Regions from separate parts of the Streptomyces sp. NPDC111656 genome, predicted to be linked through region 2. Evidence: riboswitches for the same ligand, from Rfam matches in the RefSeq annotation. Region 2 holds a riboswitch; each other region holds the start of a gene.

Region 1 (9,728 bases), on a different contig from region 2:
GGGCCGGCCGGGTCTCGAAGGCGCCCGGCTCGTGCGGACCGTCGGGACAGGCCGGGTCGGGCCCGGCCGGATCGCACGAGAACCGGCACCCGGCGACGACATCCACCCCCGGCATGAGCGCCGACAGGGCACGAACGGCCGTGGACTTGGCCGTGCCCTTCTCACCGCGGACGAGCACACCGCCCACGGCGGGCGACACGGCGTTCAGCAGCAGCGCGAGCCGCAGGTCGTCCTGGCCGACCACGGCCGTGAACGGGAACGGGGTACTCACTGGTCGTCGCCCTCCAAGTCGCCTTCGAGCTCCAGATAGGTGGCACGCAGCCGCTCCAGCGTGTCCGCGTCCGGCTCGGCCCACAGCCCCCGGTCGGCGGCCTCGAGGAGCCGTTCCGTGATGCCGCGCAGCGCCCACGGGTTGGACTTCTTCATGAAGTCCCGGTTCTCCGCGTCGAAGACGTACTCCGCGCTGAGCTTCTCGTACATCCAGTCGTCCACGACCCCGGCCGTGGCGTCGTAGCCGAAGAGGTAGTCGACGGTCGCCGCCATTTCGAAGGCGCCCTTGTAGCCGTGCCGTCGCATGGCGGCCATCCAGCGCGGGTTGACGACCCGGGCGCGGAAGACGCGGTGGGTCTCCTCGCCCAGCGTGCGGGTCTTCACCTGGTCGGGTACGGCCGAGTCGCCGACGTACGCCTCCGGGCTCGCGCCCGTCAGGTGGCGGACCATCGCGACCATGCCGCCGTGGTACTGGAAGTAGTCGTCGGCGTCGACGAGGTCGTGCTCACGGGTGTCGACGTTCTTCGCGGCGACGGCGATGCGCCGGAACGCGATCTCCATGTCCCCGCGCGCCGCCCGCCCGTCGAGCCCGCGCCCGTACGCGTAGCCGCCCCACACCGCGTACACCTCGGCGAGGTCGGCGTCGGAGCGCCAGTTGCGGGCGTCGATCAGGGGGAGGAGACCGGCGCCGTACGCGCCCGGCTTGGAGCCGAAGATGCGGGAGGTGGCCCGGCGCCGGTCGCCGTGCTCGGCGGTGTCCTCGTCGGCGTGCGCGCGCACGTAGTTGCGGTCGGCGGGCTCGTCCAGCTCGGCCACCGCGCGCACCGCGTCGTCGATCAGGCCCACGACGTGCGGGAACGCGTCCCGGAAGAAGCCGGAGATGCGGACCGTGACGTCGATGCGCGGCCGGCCCAGCTCCTCCAGGCCCACCACGTCGAAACCGGTCACGCGGCGCGAGGCGTCGTCCCAGACCGGGCGGCAGCCGAGCAGCGCGAGGATCTCGGCGATGTCGTCGCCCTGGGTGCGCATCGCGGACGTGCCCCAGACCGTCAGACCGACGGACTTCGGGTACTCGCCCGTGTCCTGCAGGTACCGCTGCACCAGGGAGTCGGCGAGCGACTGCCCGACCTCCCAACTAAGCCTGGACGGGATCGCCTTGGGGTCGACGGAGTAGAAGTTGCGGCCGGTCGGCAGGACGTTCACCAGCCCGCGGGTCGGTGAGCCCGACGGGCCCGCGGGGACGTAACCGCCGTCCAGGGCGCGCAGGATGTGGGTGATCTCGTCCGTCGTCCGGGCCAGGCGCGGCACGACCTCACGGCAGGCGAACTCCAGCACCGCGACGGCGTCGGGGAGTTCGACGCCCAGCACTTCCCGTACGAGAGCGGTGCTCTCGGACGTCACCCAGCCGCGCTCCTCCATGCCCTCCGCCATCCGGCGGCACAGCTGCTCCAGCAGGTCGATGGCATCGGCTCCGGTCCGCGCCGGGCCCTCGACGAGGTCCGTCAGCTCGACCGGCACCTTCACCGGCGCGCCCGGCTCGGCGAGCAGTTCCTTCTCGACCAGGCCGAAGTACTCGGCGAGGCAGGCCCGCAGCCCCGGCAGCGCGTTCGCGGTGCCGCCCCACACCTGGGAGGCACGCAGCACGGCCAGCACGAGGTTGACGCGCGGCTCGGCCTCCGGGCCGCCGCCGAGGATGTGCAGACCGTCGCGGATCTGCACGTCCTTGATCTCGCACAGATAGCCGTCGATGTGCATGACGAACTCGTCGAACGCCGCGTCGTCCGGCTGGTCCTCCACATGCAGGTCGTGGTGGAGTTCGGCCGCCTTGACCAGCGTCCAGATCTGCGCGCGGACGGCCGGGGCCTTCGTCGGGTCCAGGTCGGACACGAGCGCGTACTCGTCGAGGAGCTGCTCCAGCTTGGCCAGGTCGCCGTAGGTGTCGGCGCGGGCCATCGGCGGTACGAGGTGATCGACGACCGTGGCGTGGCCGCGCCGCTTGGCCTGGGTGCCCTCGCCGGGGTCGTTGACGATGAAGGGGTAGATGAGCGGGAGTTCACCGAGGACGGCGTCCGGCGCGCAGCCGCCGCTGAGCCCGAGGCCCTTGCCCGGCAGCCACTCCATCGTGCCGTGCTTGCCCATGTGCACGACGGCGTCCGCGCCGAAGCTGTTCTCGAGCCAGCGGTAGGCCGCCATGTAGTGGTGCGACGGCGGCATGTCCGGGTCGTGGTAGATCGCGATCGGGTTCTCGCCGAAGCCGCGCGGCGGCTGGATCATCACGACGACGTTCCCGAACTGCAGGGACGCGAGCACGATGTCGTCGCCGTCGACGTAGAGGGAACCGGGCGGCTCGCCCCACGCGTCCAGCATGCCTCGCTTGAGTTCCGGGTCCAGCTTGTCGAACCAGGCCCGGTAGTCGGCCAGCGGCACCCGTGCGGGCGCGGCGGCCAGCTGCTCCTCCGTGAGCCACTCGACGTCGTGGCCACCGGCGTTGATGAGCCGGTGGATCAACTCGTCGCCGTTGTCGGGGTGTCCCTCGACGACGTACCCGGCGTCCCGCAGCGCGTCGAGCACCCGTACCGCCGAGGCGGGCGTGTCGAGGCCGACCGCGTTGCCGACGCGGGAGTGCTTGGTCGGATAGGCGGTGAAGACGAGCGCGAGCTTCTTGTCGGCGTTCGGCTTGTGCTTCAGCCGGGCGTGCCGTACGGCGATTCCGGCGACGCGGGCGGCCCGCTCGGGGTCGGCGACGTAGACCGGCACCTCGTCGGGCCCCTGCTCCTTGAAGGAGAAGGGGACGGTGATCAGACGGCCGTCGAACTCGGGGATCGCGACCTGCATCGCCGCGTCCATGGGGGAGAGGGCGGCGTCCGACGCGTCCCAGGCACTCCTGGACGAGGTCAGGCAGAGCCCTTGCAGCACGGGCACGTTCAGGTCGGCGAGCGCGCCGATGTCCCAGGCCTCCTCGTCGCCGCCCGCGGACGCCTCCGAGGCGTGTGTGCCGCCCGCCGCGAGCACGGTGGCGACCAGCGTGTCCGCCGTGCCGAGGATCTCGTACAGGCCCGCGTCCGCGCCGCGCAGCGAACCGCAGTACACGGCGAGCGCGTTGGCGCCGCGCGCCTCGATCGCGTCGCACAGCGTGTCCACGAACGCGGTGTTGCCGGACAGCTGGTGGGCCCGGTAGAAGAGCACGCCGACGGTCGGGCGGCCCTCGAGAGACGCGCGCTCGCCGTGGACGCCGTACTCCGGCATCTTCCGCGGCTCCTCGAAGCCCTCACCCGTCAGCAGCACGGTGTCGGACAGGAACCGGGCCAGCTCGGTGAGGTTGTCCGGGCCGCCCTCGACCAGGTAGCGCAGCGCCTCGGCGACGACACCGGCGGGCACCGACGACTCCGCCATCAGTTCGGCGTCGGGTACGGACTCCCCGCCGAGCAGCACGGTGGGGATGCCCGAGGCCTTCAGCTTCCGCAGGCCCTCCTCCCAGGCACGCTTGCCGCCCAGGAGTCGTACGACGGCGATGTCCGCACCCTCGACGAGGGACGGCAGTTCGCCCTCGACATCCACCCGGGTGGGGTTGCCGATCCGGTACGGGGCGCCGGAGGCACGCGCCGCCAGCAGATCGGTGTCGGCGGTCGACAACAACAACACTGTGCTCATGCGGGCGCTCCCGGTGGAATGAAAGGCAGTCCTTGCGGCGCGCCCGACTCGATGAGCCGCAACAGCGCGTCCGTGTCCGCGTGTTCCTCGATCAGATCGCCGAGCCGGTCGAGCTGTTCCTCGCGCAGCGCCGCGAACGACGTGTCGGCGGCCGGCACGAAACGACGGCCCGCGGCGGCCGCCACCTCGCGCAGGAAGGCGCGCCGGAAGCCGTCCGACTCCAGCGAGCCGTGCCAGTGCGTGCCCCAGACGGCGCCGACCCGGCAGCCGTCCAAGAAGGGCTCACCGCCCGTCACATCGGCGACGCCGTGATGGATCTCGTAGCCCTCGACGTGCTCGCCGAGCGCCTCCCCGACGGGCCGGGTCAGGGTCTTCTCGCGTGCGAACCGCACCCGGACCGGCAGGAGTCCGAGCCCCTCGACCCGACCGGCGCGCGACTCGACCTCGTCCTCGATGTGCTCGCCGAGGACCTGGAAACCGCCGCAGATGCCCAGCACGGGCCGCCCCTCGGCGGCTCTGCGCAGGAGGGCGTCCGCGAGTCCGCGCTCACGCAGCCACTCCAGCGCCTTCACCGTCCCCCGGGTCCCGGGGACGACGACGAGGTCGGCGTCGGCCAGCTCCTCGGCCCGGTCCACGAACCGCACGACGACACCCGGCTCGGCGGCCAGCGCGTCCACGTCCGTGAAGTTGGACATCAGCGGGATCGCGCAGACGGCGACGCGCAGCACGTCCTCGCCGACGGGGGAGGTCACTCGGGACTCCCGGACCGCTCCCCGCAACGACACCCGCAGCCCGTCCTCCTCGTCGATGCCGAGGCCGTGTCGGAAGGGCAGGACGCCGTACGTACGCCGCCCGGTGAGGCCGTGGAGCATGTCGAGCCCCGGCTCCAGCAGGGAGACGTCCCCCCTGAACTTGTTGACGAGGAACCCGGCGACGAACTCCTGGTCCTCCCGCGACAGCAGCGCGACCGTCCCGAAGAACGAGGCGAACACACCCCCGCGGTCGATGTCGCCGACGACGAGCACGGGCAGCCGCGCATTGCGCGCGATCCCCATGTTCACGATGTCGGTCCGCCGCAGATTGATCTCGGCAGGACTGCCGGCCCCCTCACAGATCACCGCGTCATACGTGCCCCGCAACTCGGCGAGACAGTCCAGCACCGTGGTGAGGAGGGCTTCCTGCCGCCCGCCGTGGTAGCCACGGGCGGTCATCTCGCCCACGGGCTTTCCCATGAGGACGACCTGACTGCTCCGGTCGCTGCCCGGCTTGAGCAGCACGGGGTTCATGAGCGCGGTCGGCTCCACCCGGGCGGCCTGCGCCTGCATGGCCTGCGCGCGCCCGATCTCGGCGCCCTCGCGCGTCACGAACGAGTTCAGGGACATGTTCTGCGCCTTGAAGGGCGCGACCTTGACGCCGTGGCGCACCAGCCACCGGCAGATCCCGGCGGTCACGACGCTCTTGCCCGCGTCGGAGGTGGTCCCGGCGACGAGCAGCCCGCCGCTCATGACGTACGCCCCTTCCTGAGAAGCCTCTGTACGAGCAGCCGTCCGCCGGCGCTCACGCCGAGGGCGAGCCAGCCGACACGCCGTGACAGCCGTACGGCCCGCTCGATGTCGTCGACGTGCACGGCGCGTCCGGCGCCGTTGAGTTCGGGCCGGTGCTCGACGCGCCCGCCGTAGGAGAGGGTGCCGCCCAGGCGCACCCCGAGCGCCCCCGCGAACGAGGCTTCCACGGGCCCGGCGTTGGGGCTCGGATGCTTGACGGCGTCGGCGCGCCAGGCTCGCAGGGCCCCTCGTGGACTGTCACCCGCGAGGGCGGCGAGCACGGCGGTGAGACGAGCCCCCGGCCATCCGGCGACGTCGTCGAGCCGGGCCGAGGCCCATCCGTACCGCCGGTACCTGGGCGACCTGTGACCGACCATGGCGTCAAGGGTGTTGACGGCCCGAAAGCCCACGAGCCCCGGGGCTCCGCCCACGGCACCCCACACCAGGGCGCCCACCACGGCGTCGGAGGTGTTCTCGGCGACGGACTCGACGACGGCGCGCGCGATGCCGTCGGCGCCGAGGGCCTGGGGATCCCGCCCGCACAGATGCGGCAGCCGCTCCCGGGCCGTCTCGATCTCCCCGTCCGCGAGGGCGTCACCGATCGCCCGGGCCTCCCGCCCGAGCGTGGTGCCCCCGACGACGGCCCAGGTGGCGGCGGCCGTCAGCGCGAGGGACGCGGCACGTGAGGGGCGTACGGCACGGGAAGCGACGGCGGCGAGTCCGGCGGCACCTCCCACGCACACGGCGGTGTGCAGCGCGCCCCACCCGCGGTGGTCCCGCCACAGCACCCGCTCCACGGCTGCCGCGCTCCGCCCGAACGCGGCGACCGGATGCCCCCGGCGGGGATCGCCGAGCAGCAGGTCACCGAGGAGGCCGGCGGCGGCGCCGTACGCGAAGACGCGATCGGCACGCACGGGGTCAGCCGACCGTCAGGTCGGGTGGAACCGTCGCTCGCAGGGCACTTGGGCAGCCGCGCATGGCGTTATGTCCTCACTCAGGGTGTCCGCGCCCTGGTTCGACGAGACCGGCGGGGAGAGTTCCTGGCTCCCGGGGAGTTCCTTCCCCGGTCACAGTGGCGGGACCGCGCCGGATTCACACCGGCTTCCTCTTCTGTCGCCGTACTTGGCTCCGGCAGTCCACCACGGGTTGGAAGACCCGTCAACTTGCCGTTGACCTGCGCGGGGAGAGTGTGCGAAGGCCCACATACAGGTGGGGTGCGGGACGGTGATCCGTCCCGCACCCCACGCGAAGTGCTGCCCGTTTTGGGTTACTTGCCGACGATCAGGAAGATGCCGTACGCCACCGCCGCGGCGCACGCCGCGAAGCAGACGTACGCGCCGGTGACCGCGAGGGTCGCGGAGCCGCCCTGGGCGGACGCGGACTCGCGCTTGGAGAGGCCGACGATGCCGAGGGTGAAGAGGCCGACGAGGCCGACGGTGGTCACGAGGCTGACTCCGAAGACGGAGCCGAGGGCTGCCCAGTCGATGTGCATGCTGTTCTGTCCTTACACCGTGGCCGGGCGGGTGGGCTCCGCGTCCGGGGACGGGATGGTGGTCTTCAGGTCGCCGGACAGGTCGCCGGTGACGGGGCCCGCGGGCGGCGGGGTGACGGCGGCGATCGCGGTGGTGACGACGCCCGCGGGCTCGGCGTCGGCGTCGTGGACGTCGTTGACGTTGTCGACGGTGACCGGCTGGCGGCGGGAGAGCTTCCAGATGGTGCCGGCCCCGGCGACGAGCAGCGCGCCGGTGAGGACGATGCCCCAAGTGCCCTGCTTGGTGAGGAACTCGGCGGAGGCACCGGCCAGACCGGCGGCCGGCAGGGTCAGGCCCCAGGCGACGAACATCCGGGTCGCGGTCGACCAGCGGACCACGCCGCCCTTGCGGCCGAGGCCCGAGCCCATCACGGCGCCGGAGCAGACCTGGGTGGTGGAGAGGGAGAAGCCGATGTGCGAGGAGGCCAGGATGGCCGTCGCGGCGCTGGTCTGGGCGGCGAAGCCCTGCGGCGGCGCGAGGTCCGTGAGGCCCTTGCCCATGGTGCGGATGATGCGCCAGCCGCCCAGGTAGGTGCCGAGCGCGATGGCCGTACCGGCCGAGACGATGACCCACAGCGGGGGGTTCGAGCCCGGGGCGATGACGCCGCCGGTGACCAGGGCGAGGGTGATGATGCCCATCGTCTTCTGGGCGTCGTTCGTGCCGTGCGCCAGGGAGACCAGGCCGGCGGAGGCGATCTGGCCGGCGCGGTAGCCCTTGGCGGTCGCCTTCTCGTCGGCGCGGTTGCCGATCCGGTAGGTCAGCCGGGTGGCCAGCATCGCGGCGAGTCCGGCCACGATGGGCGCGGCGACCGCGGGGATGAGCACCTTGGTGACGACGGTCGAGCCGTTCACCGACGACCAGCCGGCCGACATGACCGCGGCGCCGATCAGACCGCCGAACAGTGCGTGGGAGGAACTGGAGGGCAGACCCAGAAGCCAGGTCAGCAGATTCCAGAGGATGGCGCCGACGAGCGCCGCGAAGATCACTTGGACGCGTATGCCCTCTTCGTTGATGATCCCGCCGGAGATCGTCTTGGCGACCTCGACGGAGAGGAACGCGCCGACGAGGTTCAGCACGGCGGACATGGCCACCGCCGTCTTGGGCTTCAGAGCGCCGGTCGAGATGGTGGTCGCCATCGCGTTGGCAGTGTCGTGGAAACCGTTCGTGAAATCGAACACGAGAGCGGTGACGATCACGATTCCGAGGAGGAGCGTGATGTGTTCCATTTACCCAGGCTTCTGTTTGACGTCAGTGGCAGGTGGACCGTAGGCAACCTGAGTGAACGGAAAGTGAACTGGGGCGGGCGCTGGAGTGTCTCGAACGGTGGACCGCCCCTCCGTTTGTAATGACCAGTGTGCGGGAGGGGCGGCCTGACTTTTCACCAGATGTTCGAACGGAGGCGGAATTTCGGGTTCCGCCGGGGCAGTGTTCGAGGGCTTCTAGCCCGCGGCGAACTGCCTGAGCCGGGCCATGGATCCGTTGAAGAGATTCTGGTCACCCGGGAGCGTGCCGCTGTTGTCGTACTGCCAGAACGTCCACGTCGACCAGCCGGCCGGCAACGCGCCCGTGTCCGCGGAGTCGTAGCGGGCCAGCCAGAGGGCGTGGTTCGTGGCGAAGGCGTCGCTGCCGCCGGTGCAGGTGTTCCACCAGTGGGTGGTCGTGTAGATGACGGGACGGCGGCCGGTCTCCCGTTCGAGTTCGTCGCTGAACGCCCGGATCCAGCTCACGATCCTGGCCTTGCTCAGGCCGTAGCACTTGTGCTTCTTGTCGTAGGGGTTGTACTCCATGTCGAGCGCGGGCGGCAGCGTCCGGCCGTCCGCGCGCCAGGCGCCGCCGTTGCGCACGAAGTACGCGGCCTGGGTGGCGCCGGACGACTTGTCCGGCACCGCGAAGTGGTAGGCGCCGCGGAGGATCCCCGCGTCGCGCGCTCCGTCGTACTGCCGGCCGAAGTACGGATTGCGGTACGTGTGGGACTCGGTCGCCTTCACGTAGACGAACCGGGCGCCCTTCGCCTTCGCGCTCTGCCAGTCGACGTTCTTCTGGTGCGAGGAGACGTCGTGGCCTCTGGGTTTGGCCGCCGCGGCGACCGGGGTCCCGGCGACGACGGTCCCCGCGGCGGTGAGCGCCGCCACGGCGGCCGTCGCCGCGAGGACGCGGGCGCGGCGAAGAAGTGGTTTGTGGTCACGGGCCATATGTCCCCCCGGAATGGCGACGTGCGTGACAAATCCCCCAGAGGCTATTGGAAGATCGTTGAAAGCCCGTCGAGCGCCAGCCAATCACCCCGAGGGGGAGATATGTGCCGCTATGTCCCCTTACGGACGCTTGCCTTCCGCCCTAAAGTGCCCTCACCGACCATGGGTTGACGTCCCTGCCTGGCAGGATCGCCACATGGCTGAGCAGCGGCGGGACGCACGGGAAGTGCGGGACGTGGGAGAGAGCGCGCCGGGCACGCGCGAGCGGGAGGTCGCGGCCGCGTGGGGCGAGCTCGTCGCGACGGCCCGCCGGACGGTGGCCGACGGTCTGGTCGTCGGTACGTCGGGCAACGTCTCCGTCCGGGTCGGCGACATGGTCCTGGTCACACCGACCGGAGTGCCCTACGACCGGCTGAGGCCCGAAGACGCCGTCGGTGTGGACCTCGAGGGCCGGCAGGTGCTCGGTTCGCTCGCCGCGACGAGCGAACTGCCGATGCACCTCGCGATCCACCGCGCCACCGACGCGCGGGCCGTCGTCC
Region 2 (9,728 bases):
GCGGCGAATCTGCTCCTCGTCCACTCCTGGTGGCACCCGTGGTGGCAGACACTCGATCCCGTCAGCTGGTCCCTCGCGTGCGAGGCGTTCTTCTACGCGACCTTCCCCGCGTTCGCCCTGCTGCTGCGGCACGCCGGGGCCCTCACCGCGACCGCGCTCGCCGGCGCGAGCGTCCTGACCGTACTCATCCTGACCCGGGCGGACCTGCATCTGGGTGTCGGCCGCACCCTGTACTCCTTCCCCGCCGCCCGGCTGCCGGAGTTCGTCCTCGGAGTCGCCGTCGCCCGCCTCGTGCTCCTCGGCCGCTGGCGCGGCCCCGGCCTGGAGGCGTCGGTGGCCCTGACGATCATCGGCTACTTCCTGGTCTCCCAGGTCGGCGGATCGTACGCCTGCGTCGCCTGCACCTTGGTCGGTTTCACCTGTCTGATCCCCGCGGCCGCCCTCGCCGACGTACGCGGCCTGCCCAGCTTGTGGCGACATCCGGTCCTCGTCCGACTGGGTGAACTCTCCTTCGCCTTCTACATGGTCCACCTGCTCGTGCTGCGCGTGGGGCAGCACCTGTTCAAACCGTCGCCGATCGGCGCGCTCAGCGCCTTCGCGGTGTCCCTGGCACTCGCCTGGCTCCTGTACGAGTACGTGGAGGTACCCGCCCGGCGATGGCTTCTGCGGCCCTTCCTGAGATCCCTGCGACGCGCCCCGGTGTCACGTTGATCAGGCGGGGCTGTCCCACAGCACATGCAGGGTGGGCGGCTTGCGGAAGACCAGCCCCTGCGGGGTGGCCGGACGGGCCGGGTCGAGGCGCAGGGCGGGGAGGCGTTCGAGCAGGCGCTGAAGGGCGATACGGGTCTCCAGCCGGGCGAGGTGCGCGGCGAGGCAGTAGTGCGGGCCGTGCGCGAAGGCCAGCTGGAGACGCGCGTTCTCGCGGCGGACGTCGAACCGATCGGGATCGGGGAAGACGGCCGGGTCGCGGTTGGCGCCGGCCAGGGAGACGGTGACCAGTTCACCCCGGCGGATCGTTGCCGGGCCGAGGACGGTGTCACGGGTGGCGTACCGGTCCACGACCGCCGCTCCGGGTTCGAGGCGCAGCGACTCCTCGATCGCGCCGTCCAGCAGGCCGTCGTCGTCGCGGACGAGGGCGAGTTGGCCGGGGTGTCTCAGCAGGTGCAGCAGCGCGTTGGTGATCATCGCCTCGGTGGTCTCTATCCCGCCGAACATCAGCACCGCGGCGTTGGAGGCCACTTCGGGCAGCTCCAGCCGCTCGGCGGCGGAGCCGAGGAGCGACGTCGCGCCCGGGTCGGCGACGGTGGCCTCGACGGCGGCCCGCAGCCGCGCGTACGCCTCCGCGCCCGCGGGTGCCGCCTCGTGTCCTGCGGTGATGTCCGAGACCGACCGCACGATGGAGTCGTACCAGGAGAGCACCGTGTCCGCGCTGGTGCCGACCAGCCCGAGCGCCTCGGTCACGACGGCGACGGCGAGCGGGCCGGCGAAGGCGCGTCGCAGTTCGACGGCGCCCGCCGGTTCCAGCGCGGTGATGACCCGGTCGGTCTCCCGCTCGATGAACGAGGCGAAGCCGTCGCGTACTTCCCTGGGGCGGAAAGGAGCCGTGAAGGGCTCCCGGTGGCGGGCGTGCTCGTCACCGTCCAGCGACAGCATGCTCGGGCCGACGACCTGTGCGGTGGAGAACCGGGGGTCGTCGACGGTGAAGGTCGCGGGGTCCCGCATCACGTTCAGTGCGAGATCACGGCGGGTCACCAGCCAGCCGTCCAGCTCGGGCAGCCAGGAGACGGGCTCGTGGGCACGGAGTCGCGCCAGTCGCGGATGCGGATCCGCGGCGAGTTCGGCGAGCGTGGTCGCGGCACCGAGCGGGAAGGAGCCGACGGCGCTCATCGCAAGCCTTGGCCGGGCACGGGGAATTGGATCACAACCAAGGCTAACAATCGCGCTGAGGCCGCGGCTGACGGGGGCGTGATAATTTGCCGAGGCCAGTCAAGGGAATCCGGTGCGAATCCGGAGCTGACGCGCAGCGGTAAGGGTGACGGGCGGGGCAACACGAAGCCACTGGACGGCGGTCATATGTGACCGGAGTCCGGGAAGGCGCCTCGTCCGGGCGATCCCGAGTCCGAAGACCTGCTGGCGGACCGTACGAACGGGCCCCGCGCCTGGGCCCTCGACGCCAGAGGATGTCCCGTGCCAGTTGCGCGCCCAGCCCGCCGCTGTGCCCTGCTCCTTTCCGGAGCGCTGTTGCTGACCGCTTGTGGTGGCGGCTCGTCCGCCGACGGGGGCAAGTCCCGGAAATCCACCGGTGCGGTGGCGCTCGACAACTGCGGCCGGAAGGTCACGATCGCCTCCGCGCCGAAGCGGGCCGTGTCCCTGAACCAGGGCACCACCGAGATCATGCTGTCCCTCGGCCTCGCCGACCGCATGGTGGGCACCGCCACCTGGACCGACCCGGTCATGAAGGGCCTGGAGAAGGCCAACGGGAAGGTGCCGCGGCTCGCGGACGACGCCCCGTCCTTCGAGAAGGTCCTCGACGCCGAACCCGACTTCGTCGCCGCCTCCTTCGCCTCCACCCTGGCCAAGGGCGGTGTGGCTCCGCGCGAGAAGTTCGAGGAACTGGGCGTGCCCACGTATCTCTCGCCCTCGGACTGCGAGGGCAAGGACAACAGCGGTGACGGCGACGGAGTGCGCACCGAGCCGCTGACCATGGAGGCGGTCTACGGCGAAGTACGCGACCTGGCCGAGGTCTTCGGCGTCGCGGAGCGCGGCGCCACACTCGTCGCGGACCTGAAGTCACGGGTGGCGAAGGCCACTGACGGGGTCGACGCGTCCGACACCACGGTCCTCTACTGGTTCGCCAACCAGGAAGCCCCGTACATGGCGGGCTGCTGCGGCGCCCCCGGCATCATCACCAACGCCCTCGGCGCGAAGGACGTCTTCGCCGACACGCAGCAGGAATGGCCCCAGATCAACTGGGAGACCGTCGCCGACCGCGATCCCGACGTCCTGGTGATCGGTGACCTCACCCGCAGGTCGCAGACCGCCGAGACCGCCGCGAAGAAGATCGAGTTCCTGGAGACCAATCCGGCCACCAAGAACATGGACGCGGTGAGGAACAAGCGGTACGTGCTGCTCAGCGGGCAGGCGATGAATCCGACCGTCCGCACGGTCGAAAGTCTCGAGAAGGTGGCCGCGGCGCTGCGCGAGTACGGGCTCGCCGGGTGACCACCGCCGCCATGACCTCCGCCGTGGTGCGTGCGGCGGCCGGGCTCGCCGTGCTCGTCGCGTCCGTGGCGGTGGCCATCACCATCGGCCCCGCGGACATAGGTGTCGGGAAGGTCTGGTCCGCGGTGGCCTCCCACCTCGGTGGCCGGACCTCGGAGCTGACCCCCATCCGCGACGGCATCGTGTGGAACCTGCGGCTGCCGCGCACCCTGCTCGCCGCGGTCTGCGGCGCCGGGCTCGCGGTGTGCGGGGCGGTCATGCAGTCCCTGCTGCGCAACCCGCTCGCCGACCCCTTCGTCCTCGGCGTCTCGTCCGGGGCCTCGACGGGGGCCGTCGTGGTCGTCGTGCTGGGCGCCGGCGGTGGAGCGCTGTCCGTCTCCGGGGGCGCCTTCGTGGGCGCGCTGTGTTCCTTCGCCCTGGTGCTGCTGCTCAGCCACACCCTCGGCGGTACGACCGATCGGGTGGTGCTCGCCGGGGTCGCCGCCATGCAGCTGTTCTCCGCGCTCACCTCCTTCGTCGTGATGACGACGGCCGACGCCGAGACCACCCGCGGAGTCCTGTTCTGGCTGCTGGGCTCGCTCAGCGCGCATCGACTCGTCATCTCGCCAGCGGCGACCATCCCGGCCGGAGGAGTTCATGGACGTCGGTACCACCGTCTATCAGGGCGACACGGCGCTCGGCGTCGTCGAGGAGTTCGTGCATCTGCGGCTGGTGTCGTCGCGCGAGCGTTCGCCCGAGCGGGACGAAGAGGTCGCCTCCGAGGTGCGGGAGCGGATCGCGGACGAGGTGCGCCGGCCGGGGTTCCTGGCGGTGACGGCCCGCATCGGCAGTCGGCTGTGCGGTTTCGGCACCGCCGTACGCTCCGCGGATCCCGCCCCGGAACATCCGGCACTGGGGGCGCGGCGGTCGCAGGAGTGGCTCGCCGGTGCCGTACGGATCACCGATCTCGTGGTGGCGCCCGCGGCGCGCGGCCGTGGCGTCGGCACCGGGATCCTCGACGTACTGCTGCTGCCCGCCACGGACGACCGGGCCTGGGCGGTGACCGACCATCAGGACACCGCGGCGCTGAACTTCTTCCGCTGCCGGGGCTGGCGCCAGACCGTGTACCCGCAGCCGGGGACGCACCCCGCGCAGATCGTCCTCCTCGCTCCGCGGCACCCTGCGCTGTCCGAGACCCATGTGCTGCCGTAGTACGAACACGGCCTGTTGATCAAGACCACCCCTGGGAGGTCAAGGTCACAGCCGCGTCCTCTGCTGCTCACCTGCGTATCTGGCCTAGCATCCGAGCATGACGGTCCTGCCTGACGACGGGCTCTCGCTGGCCGCCGAGTTCCCTGACGCGACCCATGAGCAGTGGCAACGCCTGGTTGAAGGCGTCCTGCGCAAGTCCGGCAAGGAAGTCTCGGGCGCGGCAGCGGAAGACGCCCTGTCCACGACGCTGGAGGACGGGCTGCGCGCCCGTCCCCTGTACACCGCGGACGACTCCGCGCCCGATCCCGGCCTGCCCGGTTTCGCTCCTTTCGTACGGGGCGGACGCCCCGAGGGCAACACCCTCGGCGGCTGGGACGTACGGCAGCAGCACACGGCCGCCGACGGCGCGGCGGTCCTCGCGGACCTGGAGAACGGCGTCACCTCGCTCTGGCTGGTCGCCGGTGCGGGCGGCATCGCGGTGTCCTCGCTCGGCCGGGTCCTCGACGGCGTCTATCTCGACCTGGCGCCCGTCGTCCTCGACGCGGGACGTGAAGTCGAGCCCGCCGCACGCGAGTTGCTACGGCTCTACCAGGAGCGCGGGGTCGCCAAGGAGGCGGCGCGCGGCAACCTGGGAGCCGACCCGCTGGGCCACGAGGCCCGTACGGGAGACGGCGGGTTCGACTTCGCGCCCGTCGCCGCCCTCGCGGGGCTGTGCGCCGAGGAGTACCCGGGGCTGCGGGCGCTGACCGTGGACGCGCTGCCGTACCACGAGGCCGGCGGCTCGGCGGCGCAGGAGCTGGGCAGTTCGCTTGCGACCGGCGTCGCCTATCTGCGGGAGCTGACCGAGGCGGGCCTGACCGTGCAACAGGCCGCCGCGCAGTTGGAGTTCCGGTACGCGGCCACCGCCGACCAGTTCTTGACCATCGCCAAGTTGCGGGCGGCGCGCCGGCTCTGGGCGCGGGTGAGCGAGGTCTGCGGGGCCCCGGGCGGGCAGGTGCAGCACGCGGTGACCTCGCCGGTGATGATGTCCCGCCGCGATCCGTGGGTGAACATGCTGCGCACGACGGTCGCGACGCTGGCCGCCGGGGTGGGCGGCGCCGACGCCGTCACCGTGCTGCCCTTCGACCACGCCCTGGGTCTGCCGGACGCGTTCGCCCGGCGAATCGCCCGCAACACCTCGACGATCCTGGTCGAGGAGTCGCATCTGTCCCGGGTGATCGACCCGGCGGGCGGCTCCTGGTACGTGGAGCGGCTCACCGACGAACTCGCCCACGCGGGCTGGGAGTTCTTCCAGTGGATCGAGCGGGAGGGTGGCCAGGCGGCGGCCCTGCGCTCCGGGCGGCTCGGCCAGGACCTCGCAGGCACCTGGGAGGCGCGCAGCGCGAAGCTCGCCAAGCGGCGCGAGCCCGTCACCGGGGTCAGCGAGTTCCCGAACCTCGCCGAACGCCTCGTAGAACGCGCTCCCGCCCCCGTACCGCCGTCCGGCGGGCTGCCGCGGGTGCGGCGCGACGAGGCGTTCGAGGCGCTGCGGGCCCGCTCCGACGCCCACCTGGCGGCGACCGGTTCCCGGCCGCGGATCTTCCTGGCCGCCCTCGGCCCTGCCGCCGCGCACACCGCCCGCCTCACCTTCGCCTCGAACCTGTTCCAGGCGGGTGGCATCGAGCCCGTCACCGAGGGCGCCTTCGAGGACAGCGGTGCCACCGAGGTCTGCCTGTGCTCCAGCGACACGCTGTACGAGGAGCGGGCCGCGGAGGTCGCCGGGGAGCTGAAGGCGACGGGCGCGGGGCACGTGTTCCTCGCGGGCCGTCCTGGGCAGTACCCGGATGTCGATGCCTATGTCTTCGCGGGGTGCGACGCCGTCGCCGTGCTCTCCGCCACCCTCGACCGTATGGGAGTGTCCTGATGGCAGCGAGGGGAATCCCCGACTTCTCCGGGATCGAGCTGGGGGTCCCGAAGGCCGACGGCGGCAGCGACGAGTGGCGAAGCGCCGTCAAGAAGGCCACGGGCGGGGCCGATCTCCTGTGGGAGACCCCGGAGGGCATCGCGGTCGAGCCGCTGTACACCGGGCAGGACCTGGAGAGCCTGGACTTCCTGGGCACCTACCCGGGCATCGCCCCGTATCTGCGCGGACCGTACCCGACGATGTACGTCAACCAGCCCTGGACGATCCGTCAGTACGCGGGCTTCTCCACGGCCGAGGAGTCAAACGCCTTCTACCGGCGCAACCTCGCGGCCGGTCAGAAGGGCCTGTCCGTCGCCTTCGACCTGCCCACCCACCGCGGCTACGACAGCGACCACCCGCGCGTGACCGGTGACGTCGGCATGGCGGGCGTGGCGATCGACTCGATCTACGACATGCGTCAGCTCTTCGACGGCATCCCGCTGGACAAGATGACCGTGTCGATGACCATGAACGGTGCGGTACTGCCCGTACTCGCGCTCTACATCGTGGCCGCCGAGGAACAGGGCGTACCGCCCGAGAAGTTGGCCGGGACCATCCAGAACGACATCCTCAAGGAGTTCATGGTCCGCAACACCTACATCTATCCGCCGAAGCCGTCGATGCGGATCATCTCCGACATCTTCGCCTTCACCTCGCAGCGGATGCCGCGCTACAACTCCATCTCCATCTCCGGCTACCACATCCAGGAGGCGGGCGCGACGGCCGACCTGGAGCTGGCGTACACGCTGGCCGACGGGGTGGAGTACATCCGGGCGGGGCGGGAGGCGGGGATGGACGTGGACGCGTTCGCGCCCCGGCTCTCCTTCTTCTGGGCGATCGGCATGAACTTCTTCATGGAGATCGCCAAGATGCGGGCGGCGCGGCTGCTCTGGGCCAAGCTGGTCAAGCAGTTCGACCCGCAGAACGCCAAGTCCCTTTCCCTGCGCACCCATTCGCAGACCTCCGGCTGGTCGCTGACCGCGCAGGACGTGTTCAACAACGTCACGCGTACATGTGTGGAGGCGATGGCGGCGACGCAGGGGCACACCCAGTCGCTGCACACCAACGCCCTCGACGAGGCGCTCGCCCTGCCCACCGACTTCTCGGCGCGCATCGCCCGCAACACCCAGCTGCTGATCCAGCAGGAGTCGGGCACGACGCGGGCGATCGACCCGTGGGGCGGCAGCGCGTATGTCGAGAAGCTGACGTACGACCTCGCGCGCCGGGCCTGGCAGCACATCGAGGAGGTCGAGGCGGCGGGCGGCATGGCGCAGGCCATCGACGCCGGTATCCCGAAACTCCGGGTGGAGGAGGCCGCGGCCCGCACCCAGGCCCGGATCGACTCCGGACGCCAGCCGGTCATCGGCGTGAACAAGTACCGGGTGGAGACCGACGAGCAGATCGACGTCCTCAAGGTCGACAACTCCTCCGTACGCACCCAGCAGATCGAGAAGCTGCGGCGGCTGCGCGCGGAGCGCGACGAACAGGCGTGCCAGGACGCCCTGCACGCCCTGACCCGGGCCGCCGAAGGCACCGGCAATCTCCTGGAGCTGGCGGTGAACGCGGCCCGCGCGAAGGCCACGGTCGGCGAGATCTCCGACGCCCTGGAGAAGGTGTACGGGCGGCACGCGAGCCAGATCCGTACGATCTCCGGTGTGTACCGCACCGAAGCCGGCGAGTCGCCGTCCGTCGAACGCACCCGCACCCTGGTGTCCTCCTTCGAGGAGGCCGAGGGCCGTCGGCCCCGCATCCTGGTCGCCAAGATGGGCCAGGACGGGCACGACCGCGGCCAGAAGGTGATCGCCACCGCCTTCGCCGACCTCGGCTTCGACGTCGACGTCGGCCCGCTGTTCCAGACCCCGGGCGAGGTGGCGCGCCAGGCCGTCGAGGCGGACGTGCACATCGTCGGGGTGTCCTCGCTGGCCGCCGGGCACCTCACGCTCGTACCGGCGCTCAGGGAGTCGCTCGCCGAGGAGGGCCGGGAGGACATCATGGTCGTGGTCGGCGGGGTGATCCCGCCGCAGGACGTGCCCACGCTCCTGGAGATGGGCGCGGCGGCCGTGTTCCCGCCCGGGACGGTGATCCCGGACGCGGCGTACGACCTGGTGCGGCGGCTGTCCGCCGACCTCGGCCACGACCTCTGACCCCCATGGCGATCGAACTCGACACCTATGTGAAGGGCGTACTCGACGGAAAGCGGGCGCTGGTGGCGCGTGCCATCACGCTCGTGGAGTCGACGAGACCCCAACACCGCGTCCTGGCACAGGAGTTGCTGACCGAGCTGCTTCCGTACAGCGGGAAGGCGCGGCGGATCGGCATCAGCGGCGTACCCGGTGTGGGCAAGTCGACGTTCATCGACGCGTTCGGCACGCTGCTCACCTCGCTCGGGTTCCGGGTCGCGGTGCTCGCCGTCGATCCGTCGTCGAGTCGGACCGGCGGTTCGATCCTGGGTGACAAGACCCGGATGGAGCGCCTGGCCGTCGACCCGGCGGCCTTCGTACGGCCCTCCCCCACCGCGGGCACGCTCGGCGGGGTCGCGAAGGCGACCCGGGAGTCGATCGTGGTGATGGAGGCCGCGGGCTACGACGTGGTCCTGGTGGAGACGGTCGGCGTCGGCCAGTCCGAGACCGCGGTCGCGAACATGGTCGACTCCTTCCTGCTCCTGACCCTGGCCCGCACCGGGGACCAGTTGCAGGGCATCAAGAAGGGCGTCCTGGAACTGGCGGACGTCATCGCCGTCAACAAGGCGGACGGACCGCACGAGCGGGACGCCCGCGCGGCGGCACGGGAGCTGGCCGGCGCGCTGCGGCTGATGCATCCCGCCGACGCGGCCTGGACCCCGCCGGTCCTGAGTTGCAGTGCCCGTGAGTCGACCGGTCTGGACACGGTCTGGGAGCGCCTCGAACAGCACCGCACGCTCCTCAGCTCCACCGGCCGTCTCGCCGCCAAGCGCCGCGACCAGCAGGTGGACTGGACGTGGACGATGGTCCGCGACGAGCTTCTCGGCCGCCTGCACGCCGACGCGGCCGTACGCGCCCTCGCCCCCGGCCTCGAACAACAGGTGCGGGACGGGGAGTTGACGGCCACGCTGGCCGCCGAGCGCATCCTGGGGGTGTTCGGCGGCGAGCGCGGCTGAACCGCGTACAGGGCGCACCGGATGATGCAGTGAGCCCTGTACGCGCCCCTGTGTGCCGGGGGAAAATGCGCCATGTCGACGGTCACATGGCTGAGGTGGTGCGTACTCGGCCGCTCATTTCCCAGAAAGCAGGTCGGCTGCCGTGCTCTTGCGTCTGCCCACGTCCGTTTCGGAAGCACAGGAGTGCATGGCCGAGGGGGCGGTGCCCATAGGCGGGGCGACCCTGATATGGGCCAC
Region 3 (9,728 bases), on a different contig from region 2:
ACCTCGCAGCTCCTGGACATCGGCTACATCACCGCCGACGACACCCTCGCCGAGCTGCTCGACATCTCGGCCGGCGGCCGGGTGCTGCGCATCGAGCGGCTGCGCCTCGCGAGCGGCGAGCCGATGGCCATCGAGACGACCCACCTCTCCGCGAAGCGCTTCCCCGCCCTGCGCCGCAGCCTGGTGAAGTACACGTCCCTCTATACCGCGCTCGCCGAGGTGTACGACGTCCATCTCGCCGAGGCCGAGGAGACCATCGAGACCTCGCTGGCCACCCCGCGCGAGGCCGGCCTGCTGGGCACCGACGTCGGACTGCCCATGCTGATGCTCTCCCGGCACTCGCTGGACCGGCAGGGCGAGCCGGTGGAGTGGGTGCGGTCGGTGTACCGGGGCGACCGGTACAAGTTCGTGGCACGGCTCAAGCGCCCGCAGGAGTAGCGCACCTGCCACGTTGCCCGGACCGAGATACGGACGAGGGGTTCCGCACGGCTGACACCGTCGCCTAGATTGCCTGCGCATTGCACAGGTGAACAGCGAGGGGACGGAGTCGCCGTATGTCAGACGTGTCAGAGGTGCCAGACGCGCCGAAGGTCGAACCGCCGGTGGTGACACCGATCCGGGTGGTCATCGCCCTGTGCCTGATAGCCCCGTTCGTGGCGATGCTGTGGGTCGGCTCCTACGCCAAGACCGACCCGGCGTTCATCGGCATCCCGTTCTTCTACTGGTACCAGATGCTGTGGGTGCTCGTGTCCACGGCGCTCACCGTGACCGCGTACCAGTTGTGGCAGCGTGACCAGCGCGCCCGCGCGTCCCAGGGCGGGGGTGCGGCGAAGTGAAGGACGGCGTGAACGGCGTCGCGCTCGGCGTCTTCATCTTCTTCTTCCTGGCCGTCACGGTCATGGGCTTCCTGGCCGCGCGCTGGCGCAGAGCGGCCGACGAGCAGAGCCTCGACGAATGGGGCCTGGGTGGACGGTCGTTCGGCACCTGGGTCACCTGGTTCCTGCTCGGCGGCGACCTCTACACGGCGTACACCTTCGTCGCCGTACCGGCGGCGATCTACGCGGCGGGCGCGGCCGGCTTCTTCGCCGTTCCGTACACGATCCTCGTCTACCCGCTGATCTTCACGTTCCTCCCCCGCCTGTGGTCGGTCTCCCACAAGCACGGGTACGTGACGACCGCGGACTTCGTGCGCGGGCGCTTCGGTTCGAAGGGCCTGTCCCTCGCCGTGGCCGTGACCGGCATCCTCGCGACCATGCCGTACATCGCGCTCCAGCTGGTCGGCATCCAGGCCGTCCTGGACGTGATGGGCGTGGGCGGCGGCGAGAACACGAACTGGTTCGTGAAGGACCTTCCGCTCCTCATCGCGTTCGGCGTGCTGGCCGCGTACACCTACTCCTCGGGGCTGCGGGCGCCCGCCCTGATCGCGTTCGTGAAGGACACCCTGATCTACATCGTGATCGCGGTGGCCATCATCTACATCCCGATCAAGCTGGGCGGGTTCGACGAGATCTTCAAGGCGGCGAGCGACAAGTACACGGCGGCGGGGGCGGGCGGGCTCGTGCCCGCCCAAGCGGGCCAGTGGACGTACGCCACGCTCGCGCTCGGATCGGCGCTCGCGCTGTTCATGTACCCGCACTCGATCACGGCGACGCTCTCCAGCCGCAGCCGTGAGGTGATCCGCCGCAACACCACGATCCTTCCGCTCTACTCCCTGATGCTGGGGCTGCTCGCCCTGCTCGGGTTCATGGCGATCGCGGCCGGGGTCAAGGTCACCAACGGCCAGCTCGCCATACCCCAGCTCTTCGAGAACATGTTCCCGGACTGGTTCGCGGGGGTGGCCTTCGCGGCGATCGGCATCGGAGCGCTCGTGCCGGCGGCCATCATGTCCATCGCGGCCGCGAACCTCTTCACCCGCAACATCTACAAGGACTTCATCAAGCCGGACGCGACCCCGCAGCAGGAGACCAGGGTCTCCAAGCTGGTGTCGCTCCTTGTGAAGGTGGGCGCGCTGGTCTTCGTCCTGACGATGGACAAGACGGTCGCGATCAACTTCCAGCTCCTGGGCGGCATCTGGATCCTCCAGACCTTCCCGGCACTGGTCGGTGGCCTGTTCACCCGCTGGTTCCACCGCTGGGCGCTGCTCGGGGGCTGGGCGGTGGGCATGCTGTACGGCACGCTCGCCGCGTACGGGGTCGCCTCTCCCACCCAGAAGCACTTCGGTGGCAGTTCGAAGGAGATCCCGGGCATCGGGGAGATCGGCTACATCGGTCTGACGGCCTTCGTCCTGAACGTCGTGGTCAGCGTCGTCCTCACCTTCGCCCTCCGCGCCTTCAACGCGCCGGACGGCGTCGACGAGACGTCTCCGGAGGACTACACGGCGGACGCGGGCGACCCGGGCGTCGAGGCGGAGCTTCCCCCGGCCACGGCCGGTTCCACCCACTGAGCCCGGGGGCTCCGCCCCCAGGTCCCCGGGTGCGTGTGTTGACTGCGGGTGGGTGGGGGCTGGTCGCGCAGTTCCCCGCGCCCCTAAAAGCCTCCAGCCCGTCCGGCGTGTGAGAACGAGGCCGATGGGGCGATGGGGCACCGGGGCGCAGCCCCGTGCCCCAGGGGCGCGGGGCTGTGTATATATGCGGCTCCGCCGCGGGGCGCGCCAAGCCCCCACCCACCCGCAGCCGAAGAAGCGCGCACCGTGTTGCACACACGCCGGCATGGACATCCGCATCAGACAGGCCCACCCCCACGAATACGCCCGCATCGGCGAGATCACCGCACAGGCCTACCTCGGCGACGGCCTGCTCGACTTCGGGGAGAGCGACGAGTACCTCGGCGAACTGCGGGACGTGGCGAAACGAGCCACCGCCGCGGAGGTCCTCGTCGCCGTGGACCACGACCACGTCCTCGGCGCCGTGACCTTCGTACCGCGCGGCGGCCCCATGGCCGACCTGGCCCGCCCCGGCGAAGCCGAGATCCGCATGCTCGCCGTCGCACGCGAGTCCCGCGGCCGAGGCGTCGGCGAGACCCTCGTCCGCGCCTGCGTCGACCACGCACGCGCCACCGCCGGCTGCGTACGCGTCGTGCTCTCCACCCAGCGCACCATGCACGCCGCCCACCGCATCTACGAACGCTTCGGCTTCACCCGCACCCCCGACCGTGACTGGAACCCGCTCCCGGACCTCGACGACATCACTCTCCTCACCTATGAGTTGACACTCTGACACCGGCACGACACAACATCTGGTGGTGTCACCGCAGCCCGACACAAGATGTATGCTCATGCTCGCTGTCGCCGCAGGGGAATCCGGTGCAAATCCGGAACTGTCCCGCAACGGTGTACTTGTACGTGTTCGCACATCCGCGCCCATGTACTCGCGTCAGTCCGAGGACCTGCCGACAGCGCGCCCGGCCATCCGGCCCGGGTGCATGACGTCCGGGCCTCGCGGAATGGGTCGGTGGACGCGACGCCGTGTGCGCTCGTGAGCTGCCCTGCCCTCCGCCAGGCCCCGTGCCGAGCGAGGGAGAGCCCCAAGTGACCATCGCGCCAGCCGACCCGGCTTCAGCTACCGCTTTCGCACAGCAGGAGCGGAAGCAGGTCCTGGTGGAGACGGACGGTCCCGGTACCACGCTGCTGCGTACCCTGACCGACCTCACCGCCGACCTCCCCGACGCCGACCCCGGCCGGGTCGCCGCCGCCGCGCTGCGCGGCCGGTCCGCGCACGCGGACGACACGGAGCTGCGCGAACTGGCCACCGAGGCGGCCGCGGGCCTCATCTCCGAGGACCCCGTCTACTCCCGGCTGGCGGCCAGGCTGCTGACGATCAGCATCGCGGCGGAGGCCGCCTCGCAGGGCGTCACGTCCTTCTCCGGGTCGATCGCCACGGGTCACCGCGAGGGCCTGATCGCCGACCGCACGGCGGAGTTCGTCCGGCTGCACACGGCCCGGCTGGACGCGCTGATCGACATCGACGGCGACGACCGCTTCGGCTACTTCGGCCTGCGCACCCTGCACAGCCGCTATCTGCTCCGGCACCCGATCACCCGCAAGGTCGTCGAGACGCCCCAGCACTTCATGCTGCGCGTGGCGTCGGGCCTGGCCGAGGACACTGCGCTCGATTCAGAAGCGGGGAACCGGGCCCTGGACGAGGTCGCGGCGCTCTACGGGCTCATGAGCCGTCTCGACTACCTCCCCTCCTCTCCCACGCTGTTCAACTCCGGTACGCGGCACCCGCAGATGTCGTCCTGCTACCTCCTCGACTCCCCGCTGGACGAGCTGGACTCCATCTACGACCGCTACCACCAGGTGGCCCGCCTCTCGAAGCACGCGGGTGGCATCGGACTTTCGTACTCCCGGATCCGTTCGCGCGGTTCGCTCATCCGCGGTACGAACGGGCACTCCAACGGAATCGTCCCGTTCCTGAAGACCCTCGACGCCTCGGTCGCCGCGGTGAACCAGGGCGGCCGGCGCAAGGGCGCGGCCGCGGTCTACCTGGAGACCTGGCACTCCGACATCGAGGAGTTCCTGGAGCTGCGCGACAACACCGGTGAGGACGCCCGCCGTACACACAACCTGAACCTCGCGCACTGGATCCCGGACGAGTTCATGCGCCGGGTCGACACCGACGGGCAGTGGTCCCTCTTCTCGCCCTCCGACGTGCCCGAGCTGGTCGACCTGTGGGGCGACGAGTTCGACGCGGCGTACCGCAGGGCGGAGGCGGCCGGCCTCGCCAAGAAGACCATCCCGGCCCGTGACCTCTACGGCCGCATGATGCGTACCCTCGCGCAGACCGGCAACGGCTGGATGACCTTCAAGGACGCCGCCAACCGCACCGCCAACCAGACGGCGGAGCCGGGCCACACCGTCCACTCCTCGAACCTCTGCACCGAGATCCTGGAGGTCACGGACGACGGGGAGACGGCGGTCTGCAACCTCGGCTCGGTCAACCTGGGCGCCTTCGTGGTCGACGGGGACATCGACTGGGAGCGGCTGGACGAGACCGTCCGTACCGCCGTCACCTTCCTCGACCGTGTCGTCGACATCAACTTCTACCCGACCGAGCAGGCCGGCCGGTCGAACGCGAAGTGGCGGCCCGTCGGCCTCGGCGCGATGGGGCTGCAGGACGTCTTCTTCAAGCTGCGCGTCCCCTTCGACTCCCCGCAGGCCAAGGCCCTCTCCACCCGGATCGCCGAGCGGATCATGCTCGCCGCGTACGAGGCCTCGGTCGACCTCGCGGAGCGCAGCGGCCCGCTCCCGGCCTGGGAGAAGACCCGTACGGCCCGTGGCGTCCTGCACCCCGACCACTACGGCGTGGAGCTGACCTGGCCGGAGCGCTGGGCGGCCCTGCGGGAACGTATCGCCGCGGTCGGCATGCGCAACTCCCTCCTCCTCGCCATCGCGCCCACCGCCACCATCGCGTCCATCGCGGGTGTCTACGAGTGCATCGAGCCGCAGGTGTCCAACCTGTTCAAGCGCGAGACGCTCTCCGGTGAGTTCCTCCAGGTCAACTCCTATCTGGTGGACGAGCTGAAGAAGCTCGGCGTGTGGGACGCGCAGACCCGCGAGGCGCTGCGCGAGTCCAACGGCTCGGTACAGGGCTTCACTTGGGTGCCGCAGGACGTCCGCGACCTGTACCGCACGGCCTGGGAGATCCCGCAGCGCGGCCTGATCGACATGGCCGCCGCCCGCACCCCGTTCCTGGACCAGGCCCAGTCCCTGAACCTCTTCCTGGAGACGCCGACCATCGGCAAGCTCTCCTCGATGTACGCGTACGCCTGGAAGTCGGGCCTGAAGACGACGTACTACCTGCGCTCCCGCCCGGCGACCCGTATCGCGCGCGCCGCCCAGGCGCAGGCCCGGCCCGAGAAGACCATCCCCCTACAGGCGATCCCCGACGAGGACGCCGTCGCCTGCTCCCTTGAGAACCCCGAGTCCTGCGAGGCCTGCCAGTAATGAGCTCTACCGAGAAGAACCTGCTCGACCCGGGCTTCGAACTCACGCTCCGCCCCATGCGCTACCCCGACTTCTACGAGCGCTACCGGGACGCCATCAAGAACACCTGGACCGTGGAGGAGGTCGACCTCCACTCGGACGTGGCCGACCTCGCGAAGCTCTCGCAGGGCGAGCAGCACATGATCGGCCGGCTGGTCGCGTTCTTCGCGACGGGTGACTCGATCGTGTCGAACAACCTCGTGCTGACCCTCTACAAGCACATCAACTCCCCCGAGGCGCGCCTGTATCTCTCCAGGCAGCTGTTCGAGGAAGCGGTGCACGTCCAGTTCTATCTGACCCTGCTGGACACCTACCTTCCCGACCCGGAGGACCGCGCCGCCGCCTTCGACGCCGTCGAGAGCATCCCCTCGATCCGCGAGAAGGCCGAGTTCTGCTTCAAGTGGATGGACTCGGTGGAGAAGCTGGACCGTCTGGAGACCAAGGCGGACCGGCGTCGCTTCCTGCTCAACCTCATCTGCTTCGCCGCGTGCATCGAGGGCCTCTTCTTCTACGGCGCCTTCGCGTACGTCTACTGGTTCCGCAGCCGGGGTCTGCTGCACGGTCTCGCCACCGGCACCAACTGGGTGTTCCGCGACGAGACGATGCACATGTCCTTCGCCTTCGAGGTGGTGGACACCGTGCGCAAGGAGGAGCCGGAGCTCTTCGACGACCAGCTCCAGCGGCAGGTCACCGACATGCTGAGGGAGGCCGTCGAGGCCGAGCTACAGTTCGCGCGCGACCTGTGCGGTGAGGGTCTGCCGGGCATGAACACCGACTCGATGCGCCAGTATCTGGAGTGCGTGGCCGACCAGCGTCTCCAGCGTCTCGGCTTCGCCCCGGTGTACGGCTCCGAGAACCCCTTCTCCTTCATGGAGCTCCAGGGCGTCCAGGAGCTGACCAACTTCTTCGAGCGCCGCCCCTCGGCGTACCAGGTGGCGGTGGAGGGCTCGGTCGGCTTCGACGAGGACTTCTGACGGGCGAGGACTTCTGACGGACGGGAACTTCCGGCGGTACGAGGACTTCTGACGGTACGACACCGGTGATGCCGGGCCGCATGTCGCGGCCCGGCATCACCGCGTCTCGTCCATGGGCCGTCCATGCACCGTCCATGGACCCCCTATGGGGCGGCAAAGTTCTTCGGGCGTGGCTATCCGGGCGTCATCGGCCCCGGCTAGGTTCTGGCCGTCCTGGCATGTCACGTACAGCGGCACGACAGGACGACTGGATTGGCATGCCCATGGCACATCCGCTCTTCTCTCACGCTACGCGCGTCACGGGCCTGCCACGCAACGCCGAGAACCCCCACTTCCGGCTGTGGAGCCGTGCGGGGCCCTACCCCGGCCCGCACGGCACCCGCCTCAAACCGATGGAGGCAGCACTCATGCGTGAGACACCCCCCAGCAGGCCCGCCCGGCGACTGCGAAGACTTCTGACCGCCGCCGCGCCCGCCCTCGCCCTCACGGTCGCCGGACTCATGGCGGCCCCGGCCGCGAACGCGCAGCCGGCGCCGACCACCGCCAAGCCCTCCCGGGCCGCCCAGAACGCGAAGGCCCTGACCGCCCCGGCCGCGCAGGCCGTGCACTCCACGGGCAAGGCGGGCCAGAAGGTGCCGACCACGCACCTGTGCGGTGCCCCGACGGCCGGTCACGCGGCCTGTTTCGCGCAGCGCCGCACCGACATCAAGCAGAAGCTGGCCGCCGCGATCTCGCCGAACGCCGCCGCCGCGGTGTCCGGTCTGAGCCCGGCCAACCTGCACAGCGCCTACAACCTGCCCTCCACCGGCGGCTCCGGCCTGACCGTCGCCGTGGTCGACGCGTACAACGACCCCAACGCGGAGTCGGACCTCGCGACCTACCGTTCGCAGTTCGGCCTGTCGGCCTGCACCAAGGCCAACGGCTGCTTCAAGCAGGTCAGCCAGACCGGCTCGACCAGCTCCCTGCCGACCAACGACACCGGCTGGGCGGGTGAGGAAGCGCTCGACATCGACATGGTCAGCGCGGTCTGCCCGAACTGCAACATCGTCCTCGTCGAGGCCAACTCGGCCACCGACTCCGACCTCGGCACCGCCGAGAACGAGGCCGTGACGCTGGGCGCGAAGTTCGTCTCCAACAGCTGGGGCGGCTCCGAGTCCTCCTCGCAGACCAGCGAGGACACCTCGTACTTCAAGCACCCGGGCGTCGCCATCACCGTCTCCTCCGGTGACGAGGCCTACGGCGCCGAGTACCCGGCCACTTCCCAGTACGTGACCGCCGTCGGCGGCACCGCCCTGTCCACCAGCTCCAACAGCCGCGGCTGGACCGAGTCCGTGTGGAAGACCAGCAGCACCGAGGGCACCGGCTCCGGCTGCTCCGCCTACGACGCGAAGCCGAGCTGGCAGACCGACACCGGCTGCTCCAAGCGCATGGAGTCCGACGTCTCCGCGGTCGCCGACCCCGCCACCGGCGTGGCCGTCTACGACACCTACGGCGGCTCCGGCTGGGCGGTCTACGGCGGTACGAGTGCCTCCTCGCCGATCATCGCGGGTGTGTACGCCCTCGCGGGCACCCCGGGCTCCAGCGACTATCCGGCGAAGTACCCGTACTCCCACACCTCGAACCTGTACGACGTGACCAGCGGCAACAACGGCTCCTGCTCGCCCTCGTACTTCTGCACCGCGGCCACCGGCTACGACGGCCCGACCGGCTGGGGCACCCCGAACGGCACCACCGCCTTCGCCTCGGGCACCAGCACCGGCAACACGGTGACCGTCACCAACCCGGGCAGCCAGTCCACCACCACCGGCGGTTCGGTCGGTCTGCAGATCTCGGCGAGCGACAGCGCGGGCGCGACCCTCACCTACAGCGCGAGCGGTCTGCCGACCGGCCTTTCGATCAGCAGCTCCACCGGTCTGATCTCCGGCACCGCGAGCACGGCCGGTACGTACAGCGTCACCGTCTCCGCCTCCGACAGCACGGGCGCCTCCGGCTCCGCCTCCTTCACCTGGACCGTCAGCACCTCCGGCGGCGGCACCTGCACCTCGGCGCAGCTGCTCGGCAACCCGGGCTTCGAGTCGGGCAACACCACCTGGAGCGCCAGCAGCGGCGTGATCACCAACTCCAGCAGTGAGGCCGCGCACGCCGGTTCGTACAAGGCATGGCTGGACGGCTACGGCTCGACGCACACCGACACGCTCTCCCAGTCGGTGACGATCCCGTCCGGCTGCAAGGCCAGCTTCACCTTCTACCTGCACATCGACACCGCGGAGACCACCACAAGCAGCCAGTACGACAAGCTGACGGTCACCGCCGGATCGACCACCCTGGCGACCTATTCGAACCTCAACAAGGCCACCGGGTACACCCAGAAGACCTTCGACCTGTCCTCCTTCGCCGGGTCCACCGTCACCCTGAAGTTCAGCGGTGTCGAGGACTCCTCCCTCCAGACCAGCTTCGTCGTCGACGACACCGCCGTCACGACCAGCTGACCAGTGGGGCCCTGGCCGGCGTCGCGGCCAGGGCCCTGTGACCCTGTGTGGATCCTGATGCGGGGGTGGCACGTCCAAGCGACAAGGAGGTGCCACCCCATGCGCCGTACGACCCACCATCGGATCCTCACCCTCACGGCCCTGACGCTGCTCCTCGCGGGCTGCGGCACACAGGGCGGCGGTGACGCGGGCGGCAGCCGCAGCGTCTCGCCGTCCCCCACGACGAGCCAGCCGAGCTGTGACACGGCTCCCGCGGAGCTCGGCGCCGCCGACACCGGCCAC

The links. Region 2 has a riboswitch for cobalamin ahead of ACZ7M3_RS31905 (ABC transporter substrate-binding protein). Riboswitches for the same ligand answer to the same signal wherever they lie in the genome.
Region 1: another riboswitch for cobalamin. It lies ahead of ACZ7M3_RS16580 (cobalamin biosynthesis protein); the one in region 2 lies ahead of ACZ7M3_RS31905 (ABC transporter substrate-binding protein).
Region 3: another riboswitch for cobalamin. It lies ahead of ACZ7M3_RS06035 (ribonucleoside-diphosphate reductase subunit alpha); the one in region 2 lies ahead of ACZ7M3_RS31905 (ABC transporter substrate-binding protein).

What each region holds. Positions count from the first base shown of each region.
Region 1 is NZ_JBVKCA010000005.1:64,536-74,263, reverse strand. It holds gene ACZ7M3_RS16595 (putative cobaltochelatase) at 1-271, opposite strand, end outside; gene cobN (cobaltochelatase subunit CobN) at 268-3,921, opposite strand; gene ACZ7M3_RS16585 (cobyric acid synthase) at 3,918-5,426, opposite strand; gene ACZ7M3_RS16580 (cobalamin biosynthesis protein) at 5,423-6,379, opposite strand; cobalamin riboswitch at 6,481-6,621, opposite strand; gene ACZ7M3_RS16575 (hypothetical protein) at 6,733-6,957, opposite strand; gene ACZ7M3_RS16570 (inorganic phosphate transporter) at 6,970-8,223, opposite strand; gene ACZ7M3_RS16565 (lysozyme) at 8,437-9,189, opposite strand; gene ACZ7M3_RS16560 (class II aldolase/adducin family protein) at 9,386-9,728, shown strand, end outside.
Region 2 is NZ_JBVKCA010000012.1:250,813-260,540, reverse strand. It holds gene ACZ7M3_RS31915 (acyltransferase family protein) at 1-711, shown strand, start outside; gene ACZ7M3_RS31910 (cytochrome P450) at 712-1,887, opposite strand; cobalamin riboswitch at 1,967-2,147, shown strand; gene ACZ7M3_RS31905 (ABC transporter substrate-binding protein) at 2,188-3,222, shown strand; partial or broken gene ACZ7M3_RS31900 (FecCD family ABC transporter permease) at 3,234-3,806, shown strand; gene ACZ7M3_RS31895 (GNAT family N-acetyltransferase) at 3,859-4,413, shown strand; gene ACZ7M3_RS31890 (methylmalonyl-CoA mutase family protein) at 4,511-6,316, shown strand; gene scpA (methylmalonyl-CoA mutase) at 6,316-8,499, shown strand; gene meaB (methylmalonyl Co-A mutase-associated GTPase MeaB) at 8,505-9,491, shown strand; gene ACZ7M3_RS31875 (FAD binding domain-containing protein) at 9,634-9,728, shown strand, end outside.
Region 3 is NZ_JBVKCA010000002.1:105,129-114,856, forward strand. It holds gene ACZ7M3_RS06015 (GntR family transcriptional regulator) at 1-438, shown strand, start outside; gene ACZ7M3_RS06020 (DUF3311 domain-containing protein) at 555-836, shown strand; gene mctP (monocarboxylate uptake permease MctP) at 833-2,443, shown strand; gene ACZ7M3_RS06030 (GNAT family N-acetyltransferase) at 2,709-3,215, shown strand; cobalamin riboswitch at 3,268-3,406, shown strand; gene ACZ7M3_RS06035 (ribonucleoside-diphosphate reductase subunit alpha) at 3,527-5,944, shown strand; gene ACZ7M3_RS06040 (ribonucleotide-diphosphate reductase subunit beta) at 5,944-6,957, shown strand; gene ACZ7M3_RS06045 (S53 family peptidase) at 7,365-9,446, shown strand; gene ACZ7M3_RS06050 (hypothetical protein) at 9,546-9,728, shown strand, end outside.